2 regions of the Solibacillus sp. iso_87 genome follow, and region 1 is predicted to be linked to the other one. Evidence: riboswitches for the same ligand, from Rfam matches in the RefSeq annotation. Region 1 holds a riboswitch; the other holds the start of a gene.
The links. A riboswitch is a leader RNA that binds a small molecule or an ion and turns the genes downstream of it on or off. The one in region 1 is predicted to bind glycine.

Region 1 (4,439 bases):
ATTTCTTCTTTTGTACGGATTTCCGTAACAGCAATGAGTGCATGATTTTCTAATTCCGGATAAACACGACCTAAGTCAAAGCCACCGATAATGCCTTTTTCGATTAATGCTTTGTTTAGCTCTGTCACATTATGTTTTGTATTAACTACGATTTCGTTAAAGTGAGCGCCTTGATAAGCAACTTCAAAACCAGCTGCTTCAAATGCATTTTTGGCAAAGCGTGTTTTTACGATATTTTGTTTCGCCATTTCCTGCATACCTTGTTTTCCAAGGGCTGTCATTGCAACTGAAGAAGCAAGTGCCAGTAACGCCTGGTTAGAACAAATATTAGATGTCGCTTTGTCACGACGGATGTGCTGCTCACGAGCTTGTAATGTTAATACATAACCACGACGTCCATCTTGGTCAACTGTTTCCCCAACAAGACGGCCCGGTACTTTACGCATTAACTTATTCGTTACCGCAAAATAACCACAGTGTGGACCACCGAATGCTTCAGCAATACCGAATACTTGTGCGTCCCCAACTGTAATATCTGCCCCTAATTTTCCAGGAGGTGTTAAAACGCCAAGAGCTAACGGGTTTGCAGATACGATAAACAATCCTTTTGCATCATGTGTAATGTCTGCAAGCGGCTGTAGGTTTTCAACTTGACCAAAGAAGTTAGGATATTGAACGATAACACCGGCAGTTTGATCATCGATTAAGCCTTTAAGTGCTTCAATGTCTGTCACACCGTCTTTTGTAGGAATTGTAACGACTTCAATTGATTGTCCTGTTGCATACATTTTCACAACATCTTGATATTCCGGATGTACAGCTCCTGAAACAAGTAACTTACCGCGACGTGTATGACCTGCTGCAAGCATACCTGCTTCTGCCAATGCCGTACCGCCATCATACATAGAAGAGTTTGCAATATCCATGCCTGTCAGTTCTGCGATCATTGTTTGGAACTCAAAAATCGCTTGAAGTTCGCCTTGAGAAATTTCCGGCTGGTATGGTGTATACGCTGTATAAAACTCTGAACGTGAAATAACGTGATCAACAATTACCGGTTTATAGTGATTGTAGACACCAGCACCTAAAAACGATACATTGGTTGCTGTATCTTTATTTTTTGAAGCGAGTTGTGCCAGTTCCTTCATTAAAGCGGCTTCTGACTTCGCAGGTTTAATATTGTAGCTTCCTTGGAAGCGAACTTTCTCAGGAATATCCTCGAATAGCTCATCAATTGTCGCAACCCCGATATGGTCTAACATTTCTTGTTTATCTTGTTCCGTCATTGGTAAATAACGATGTTTCATTGTTAACCCTCTTTTCAAAAGTTTTATCCCGTTATTAACGGGTAGGAATTTATCTTCTTCTAAAGGCAGCAGAACTATCAATCAAGGGGATGAATACCCCCACTGGTTAAATTTTTACTTTATTTTGCACGCTTGTAAAATGGAGTTTCTACTACAACTGCTTTTGCTCTATTTTTTCGTACTTCGATTTCTAATTCAGTTCCAACTTCTGTGAATTTTGTGTCAATTATAGCTAAGCCGATATTGCGCTTTGTCATCGGTGACTGAGTACCTGTTGTTACAAAGCCAATCTCTTCACCATCTTTAAACACTTTATAACCGTGACGAGGAATACCTTTATCAATCATCTCGATGCCTACAGATTTACGTGTTAAGCCATTTTCTTTTTGGTCAATTAATGCTTGCTGACCGATAAATTGCGGATCTTTCGCTAATTTCACCGCAAAGCCAATGCCTGCTTCCAGTGGTGAAATATCCTTTGAAATCTCTTGGCCATATAATGGTAAGCAAGCTTCAAAGCGGAGTGTATCACGTGCTCCTAAACCGGCAGCTACTACACCTTTGTCATTTCCAGCTTCCAAAATTTTGTTCCAAAGATCAACAATTGCTGCTGGTGCACCGTAAATTTCAAATCCGTCTTCCCCTGTATAGCCAGAGCGAGAAACAAGAACCGAATGACCGCCTACATCCACATTGTCCTGGAATTTAAAATATTTAATTGCCGTTAAGTCTGTTGCTGTTAATGTTTGCAGAACTTCCTGAGATAATGGTCCTTGCAATGCGATTTGAGCATAGTCATCTGACATATTTGTCACTTTGACATCCCCTTCGACATGCTTCTGTAACCATTCAAAGTCCTTTTCAATATTCGCTGCATTAACACATAGTAAATAAAGGTTATCTTCCAAACGGTATGTCAGTAAATCGTCAACAACACCGCCATCTTCATAGCATAGTGCACTGTATTGTGCGCCGCCGACTGCAATTTTAGAAATATCGTTGGAAAGCATTTTTTGTAGATAAACTAGTGCATCTGGACCTTCTACGATAATTTCCCCCATATGGGATACATCAAAAAGTCCTGCACGGTTACGTACCGCATCATGTTCATCTTTAATCGAAGAAAATTGTACAGGCAACTCCCAGCCGCCAAAATCAACTGTTTTCCCACCATACTTTGCATATTCATCAAAAAGTGGTGTGCGCTTTAGCTTTAAATCATTTGTCATGTTCATTTCCTCCTTTAGTTATGTATGTTCGTTTTGGTTTGCAAAGGGGGAATCAACATTACACCTATCAAAGTGTATATCTATCTTTTTATTAGAATCATCAGAATATTAAAAGCCGATTTCTCCACAAAAAAAAGACAGACGAATCCCCTTTACCGAGATTCTCTGTCCTTGCACCTGAAAGTTACACCCAAATTTGATCCACTATCACAATTTAGGCTTTCCCCGTTGGTGGCTGTTCGCAACAATAGCTATTACAGCACTCTCCAGAGTTGCGTCCAATACGAGTCTTTTTGCCTGAGAGATTCATAGCATAGCTATTTGCTCCTTCGGCGACGTGACATCACGTTCTCTCCCCGTACCATCATCCGCGTTAGATTATTTACTTCATGTAATTGCTCTTCTTAGCAATATCCTAACATTGAATATAATGCAAACGCAATCTTTTTTTAATTTTATTCAAAATACGAACATTAAACATAATTATACAGCTATTATTCGCCTTTAAGACGTTTCACTTGAAAGCCGATGTACTCAACAATTTGTCTTAATGTTCTCCCAGCTGTCAATACTTGTATATGACCAGCCAGTCGATAATTCTTTCTGCGTTGGTGATACAGATTTTCCAATTCTTGCTCCGTTGACGATTGAACAATGGGACGGTTTTTATCATTTCGAATACGCATATAAATATCTTCAAATTTTGCATCAAGAAAAAATACAAGCCCTGTCCGGCGCATAATTTTCCTGTTTTCTTCATTCACGGCTACCCCACCGCCTGTAGCGATAATGCATGCTTCATCACGAAAATTCTTTAAAAATTCCGTCTCGATTTTTCGGAAGTGTGCTTCGCCGTATTTCTCGAAAATTTCAGGAATTGTCATACCCTGCTGTCGTACAATTTCATGATCCATATCGTAATACGGCATTTTTAAGAAAAAACTTAAACGTCTTCCAATCGCACTTTTTCCGCACCCCATAAATCCTACTAAATAAATTTTACGCATGCTGTTCACCTTCTTCTATTACGGACTACTTAATTAATTACGCCTCTACCTATTCTTTCGTTTCTATTTTGCGTCTTAAACAGAAATATTTTTAGGTCAAACCAAATCGCATAAATGCGACATTTTTTCGACTTTGCAAAAAGAAGTCGAATTTTAAGGTAAATTTAGTATATTTATCGTAGCACGAACGTAAATAGATTCCAATGAATTATATACTTTTATTTGCGCAAAATATGCATTTGTATAGAAAACAGCAGCTCCGGAAACTATGAACAATAAAAACACAGCCAGCAAAAATAATGCACCTTTCTCATTTTGAAGGCAATGGTAATACGATGTCTCTTTCTCGCTTTGTTCCATTTTTCATCACTACCCTCATATTCACTTCATTTTCATTAACCGCCAGCTCCCACTTCTCAACAAAAGGCAGCATAATTTCATTTCCTCCTTTATTCGACCTTTTACGCAAATGCTGTTCTGATTTGTCAAAGACAAACAACCGTTCCTCGGGATCATTTAACATTTCCAGTTGCAGCATACTAGAACTGAGCAACCTACCAGATGCGGAATTCATATTGTATTGATGAAGATCATAAACAAACAATTCCCAGTTTACCTCATCTTTCATCATCTCAAGCTGTTGAAGATCCCGAACCCATATAAGGATAAGCAGGCTTATTGCGGTAAAAAGTACAAACACGGTTAACTGAAACAAGCTCTCCAGTAGTGTAAATCCCCGCTCATTTAAAGTTTGCCTCCAATTCATACACACAGTTCCTCTTCCTTTTCATTATTATCATAATGGACACATACTTGGTTTCCATTGTAATTCCATTGAAACTGAACGCCGTCAATGAGCTGAACTCCGGCTGATTGTCCATATCTTTTATATTTCA
Region 2 (4,439 bases), 720 kb from region 1:
CCATTAAGCGTAAGTCATTACAGATTTTTGACATATTCATCATGGCGATTTTTAACATTGATGATACTTCTGCATACGTATCGGTGTTTTGTGTACCGTCGATTAAATTGTCTACTTTTATGAACGGGAATCCACTGTAAGTCGCGATGTTTTCTACTGCCAATTTCATATATTCAGGGTCCGCATTAAGGCCTGTCCCGATAGCAGTTGCTCCGATATTGATTTGCAGCATCGTTTGCTGCGCTTTTTTTATTCGAGCAATGTCACGAGAAACAACGGCAGCGTATGCACCGAATTCCTGGCCTAAACGAACTGGTACAGCATCTTGTAAATGCGTACGACCCATTTTAACGATTGAATCGAATTCTACTGATTTTCTGATAAAACTATCACGCATCATTTCCATCGCCATAATTAGATTATTTAGCGTAGAAACTGTTGCAATATGGATAGCAGATGGGAATGCATCATTTGTTGACTGCGCCATATTGACATGGCTGTTAGGACTAATGATTGAATAAGTACCTTTTTCTTCCCCTAAAATTTCCAGTGCACGGTTTGCGATTACTTCATTGGCATTCATGTTCATTGAAGTGCCTGCTCCGCCCTGAATTGGATCTACAACGAACTGGTCATGTAATAGTCCTGAAATAATGTCATCGGATGCTTGTGCAATTGCATTAGCAATTACTGGATCCAATTTGCCGATAGCGGCATTTGCAAGTGCCGAACTTTTCTTTACGATGGCAAATGCACGAATTAATTCAGGGTGCATTGTCATTTTAGTAATCGGGAAATTTTCTAATGCACGAGTTGTTTGAACGCCGTAATAAACGTCCTTTGGAATTTCTAATGTGCCTAAAAAGTCTTTTTCAATACGTGTACTCATTTGTACAAACCCTCCAAGAGAATGGTGTAATAGTTGGATAAACAACTATATTATACGCCATATTATAATAAAAGCTTACTTGCTGAATTATTAGTTTATTTAATGTTCTCACTTAATATTAAATTAACCCATATTAACAAATATAACGAGGAAAATTTCGTAACTTTTATATTATTTACACGACTAATTAGATAAGGGATGAGGTGATTCAATGAAGAGATGGTTAAGTTACACGCTGGTCGTGGGAATGATTTTGCTCCTTGCAGCATGTAATACGAAAGAAAACGAAACATCATCCGATTCAACTGAACCTGAGCAGGAAGAAAATGACGAAAATAAAGTGGAATATGAATTATTGTTGCATTTAGATTCGATACCTCCTGAGGTCGGTACAAGTATTTCAATCGTGCAGGATGAAAAGCTTTATACTACTTGGGCCGATACTTTTGGTTTCGAATCGGTTCCATCAGTCGATTTTGAAACAGAGGAAGTACTGTTTGTCACAGGATATTCGGACGGCTGTGGAAGAGAAATTGAAAAAATCGAAAAAGATGGGGATACTTTAGTCATTACCTTAAACTATCCTGAAGATATTCGCAGTGAGAAAGACATCGCCTGCACAGAAATTGCTTTGGATAATACGTATGTTGTTAAAATGAAAAAGACAGACACAACGAAAGGTAAGCTGATCGATATCAATCGAACAACATATGAAGAAGATTCAACGGTTCAGGAAAAACTGCAGTAAACGGATACATTAATACGAGGGGCTACCAATTCCTCTATATAAATATTACACTGAAAATATTGAATTTTCGGTGTAATATTTTTTTGGTCAAGAATTTTCTGCAAGAAGAAAACATTATGTTGGGAATAAGGATAAATTGCTATTTATATAATAAATGGCTCTGATTGTCCATTGTAAGACGGGCAAAAAATTGGTAGTATGAATTATCGTACAATAATAGTATTGAACGCGAACTATAGGAAACTGGAAGATGCCAAGGACCTATAGGCAACTAATTGCATACATATCAAGCGTAGATCGTCGTGGATAAAACTACTGACGGGAGCAGTTTCTGGAGAGAGCGCGATAATCCGCGTCGCCGAAGGGTTCACAATCTCAGGCAAAAGGACAGAAGAGTAATGAGAGACGCTTTTCTTTAACATAAGTTGTATGAAACATCCATTGTTTAATGAAAAGCCCTCGATAGATGTCACAGATTTTTTGAAATCTGGACGCGATTTTACAGAGGTGAAATCGATTATTCTTAGACACAGGGACTGACATATTATCAGTCCCTGTTTTAATTCCAGAAAAATTTACTTGATGGACCGCGATGAAATACTTATTATTTTGCGCTGTGAAAACAGACAAAATACTTATCCTTTGGAGGAATCGTTTTGGAACAACAAGAATTAAAGCGCGACCTGAAAAATCGCCACGTTCAGTTAATAGCGATTGGAGGAACAATCGGAACGGGGTTGTTTTTAGGGTCAGGTAAAGCGATCTCACTTGCAGGACCTTCTATTATCTTTGCATACTTGATCGTTGGAATCGCACTATTTTTCGTCATGCGTGCACTTGGCGAATTACTTTTATCAAAAGGCGGCTATGCATCATTTACCGAATTCGCCACTGAATACTTAGGGGATTGGGCAGGCTATATTACCGGCTGGACTTACTGGTTCTGCTGGATTATGACGGCAATGGCGGACATTATCGCGGTCGGTATGTATACGCAGTACTGGTTCGACATCCCGCAATGGGTACCGGCTATCGCATGTTTAGTAGTTTTACTTATTTTGAATTTATTGACTGTCAAACTGTTCGGAGAGCTCGAGTTTTGGTTTGCGTTAATTAAAATCATCACAATTGTTGCATTGATTGCGATAGGCATTGTATTGTTGATCATTGGCTTTGAAACAGATACAGGCAAAGTGGCTGTATCGAATTTATGGGAGCATGGCGGATTATTCCCGAATGGTACATTTGGATTTTTAATGGCATTCCAAATGGTTGTCTTTGCATTCGTAGGAGTTGAATTAGTAGGGGTAGCTGCTGCTGAAACGGCAAACCCGCAAAAAAATATCCCATCTGCTATTAATAAAATTCCTGTTCGTATACTGCTGTTTTATGTAGGGGCATTATTCGTAATTTTAACAATTAACCCTTGGGATACTTTAAGCGCAGCAAGCTCGCCATTCGTTCAGGTTTTCGCATTGGTAGGTATTCCGATTGCAGCAGGTTTAATTAACTTTGTTGTGCTGACATCAGCTGCTTCTGCAGGAAATAGCGGGATGTTCTCAACGAGCCGCATGCTGTTCAGTTTAAGTAATAATAAACAAGCACCGAAAGCTTACGGTAAATTAAACAAAAATGCGGTGCCGCAAAATGGTTTGTTATTTTCTGCGGTCGTAGTTTCGATTGGTGCATTGCTTAGCTACTTCATGCCGGACGATGCATTCAGTATCGTGACAACAATTAGTGCGATTTGTTTTATTTGGGTTTGGAGCATTATTCTGATTTCGCATATCAAATACAAAAAGCGTCATCCGGATCTACATAAAACTTCAATTTTCAAAGCACCTTTAACACCATTCATCAACTATTTAATATTGGCATTCTTCTTGTTTTTACTAATCATTATGGCTATTTCCGAGTCTACGAGAACCTCACTGTTGTTAACACCGTTATGGTTTATACTGCTGTTTGTTCTTTATAAGGTTCGGAAAATATAATTAGGCAAATCCATCATTTATAAAAAACGGAAAACACGCAAATTCAAGGAACCCGTGAATTTGCGTGTTTTTCATATCGTAAATTTTATGTTTTTATTTAACTCCAGTACTGCAGAGCTAGTTGCTGTCCTTGCTGAATTTTTGCCCATTGTTCAGCTTCTGTAAGCTCATTGCCGCCATCGCAGGAAGCGAAACCACATTGGTGTGAAATGAACAAACGATCTTTGTCGATAATTTTAGACGCTTCATCAAGCATTTTAATAATGCGATCTTCATTGTCTAAAGTATTCGTTTTAGAAGATAACAACCCTAATACAATTTCTGCATTCGGTTTATCTTTGAAGACAGCGAGTGCTTCAATAGAACCTGCGCGGTCATCATCCCACTCTAAGAAGAAGCGGTCATAATTCAGTTGCTTTAAGAAGAGGTTAGCGATTTTAACGTAAGAACCACCACCCATATTACGTGAGTCGTAGTTGCCGCGGCAATTATGTGTCCACATTTTTAAACCTAAACGATGGCCCACTTCAATAATTTGATTATTTATCTCAATAAATTCAGTTGCTAACGCTTGAACTTCTTCCTGATTAATTTGTTCGCCCGTAAATGGTGAATTCGGGTTGTCGTCAGCAAAAAGTTGCCATAAGCAATCATCAAATTGTAATATTTCTCCGCCAACTGCTGCATATTCTTCCACAAACTCTATATACGCTTTTGCTAACGCTTGTTTTAATTCATCTTTTGTTTTATAAAATGCATCTGGTCCGAAATTATTCGAAAAAGATAACTCACCTAAAATATGAGAAGG

Region 2: linked by a shared signal. The riboswitch ahead of AC0VXV_RS08340 (amino acid permease) and the one ahead of gcvT (glycine cleavage system aminomethyltransferase GcvT) in region 1 are both predicted to bind glycine.

The regions. Positions count from the first base shown of each region.
Region 1 covers NZ_CM149656.1:2,405,847-2,410,285, forward strand. Annotated here, with positions in the region: gene gcvPA (aminomethyl-transferring glycine dehydrogenase subunit GcvPA) at 1-1,307, opposite strand, end outside; gene gcvT (glycine cleavage system aminomethyltransferase GcvT) at 1,427-2,536, opposite strand; glycine riboswitch at 2,700-2,808, opposite strand; glycine riboswitch at 2,812-2,904, opposite strand; gene AC0VXV_RS12225 (shikimate kinase) at 3,031-3,543, opposite strand; gene comGF (competence type IV pilus minor pilin ComGF) at 3,854-4,309, opposite strand; gene AC0VXV_RS12235 (type II secretion system protein) at 4,306-4,439, opposite strand, start outside.
Region 2 covers NZ_CM149656.1:1,689,112-1,693,550, forward strand. Annotated here, with positions in the region: gene aspA (aspartate ammonia-lyase) at 1-889, opposite strand, end outside; gene AC0VXV_RS08335 (dehydrogenase) at 1,101-1,637, shown strand; glycine riboswitch at 1,959-2,038, shown strand; gene AC0VXV_RS08340 (amino acid permease) at 2,294-3,631, shown strand; gene AC0VXV_RS08345 (cobalamin-independent methionine synthase II family protein) at 3,729-4,439, opposite strand, start outside.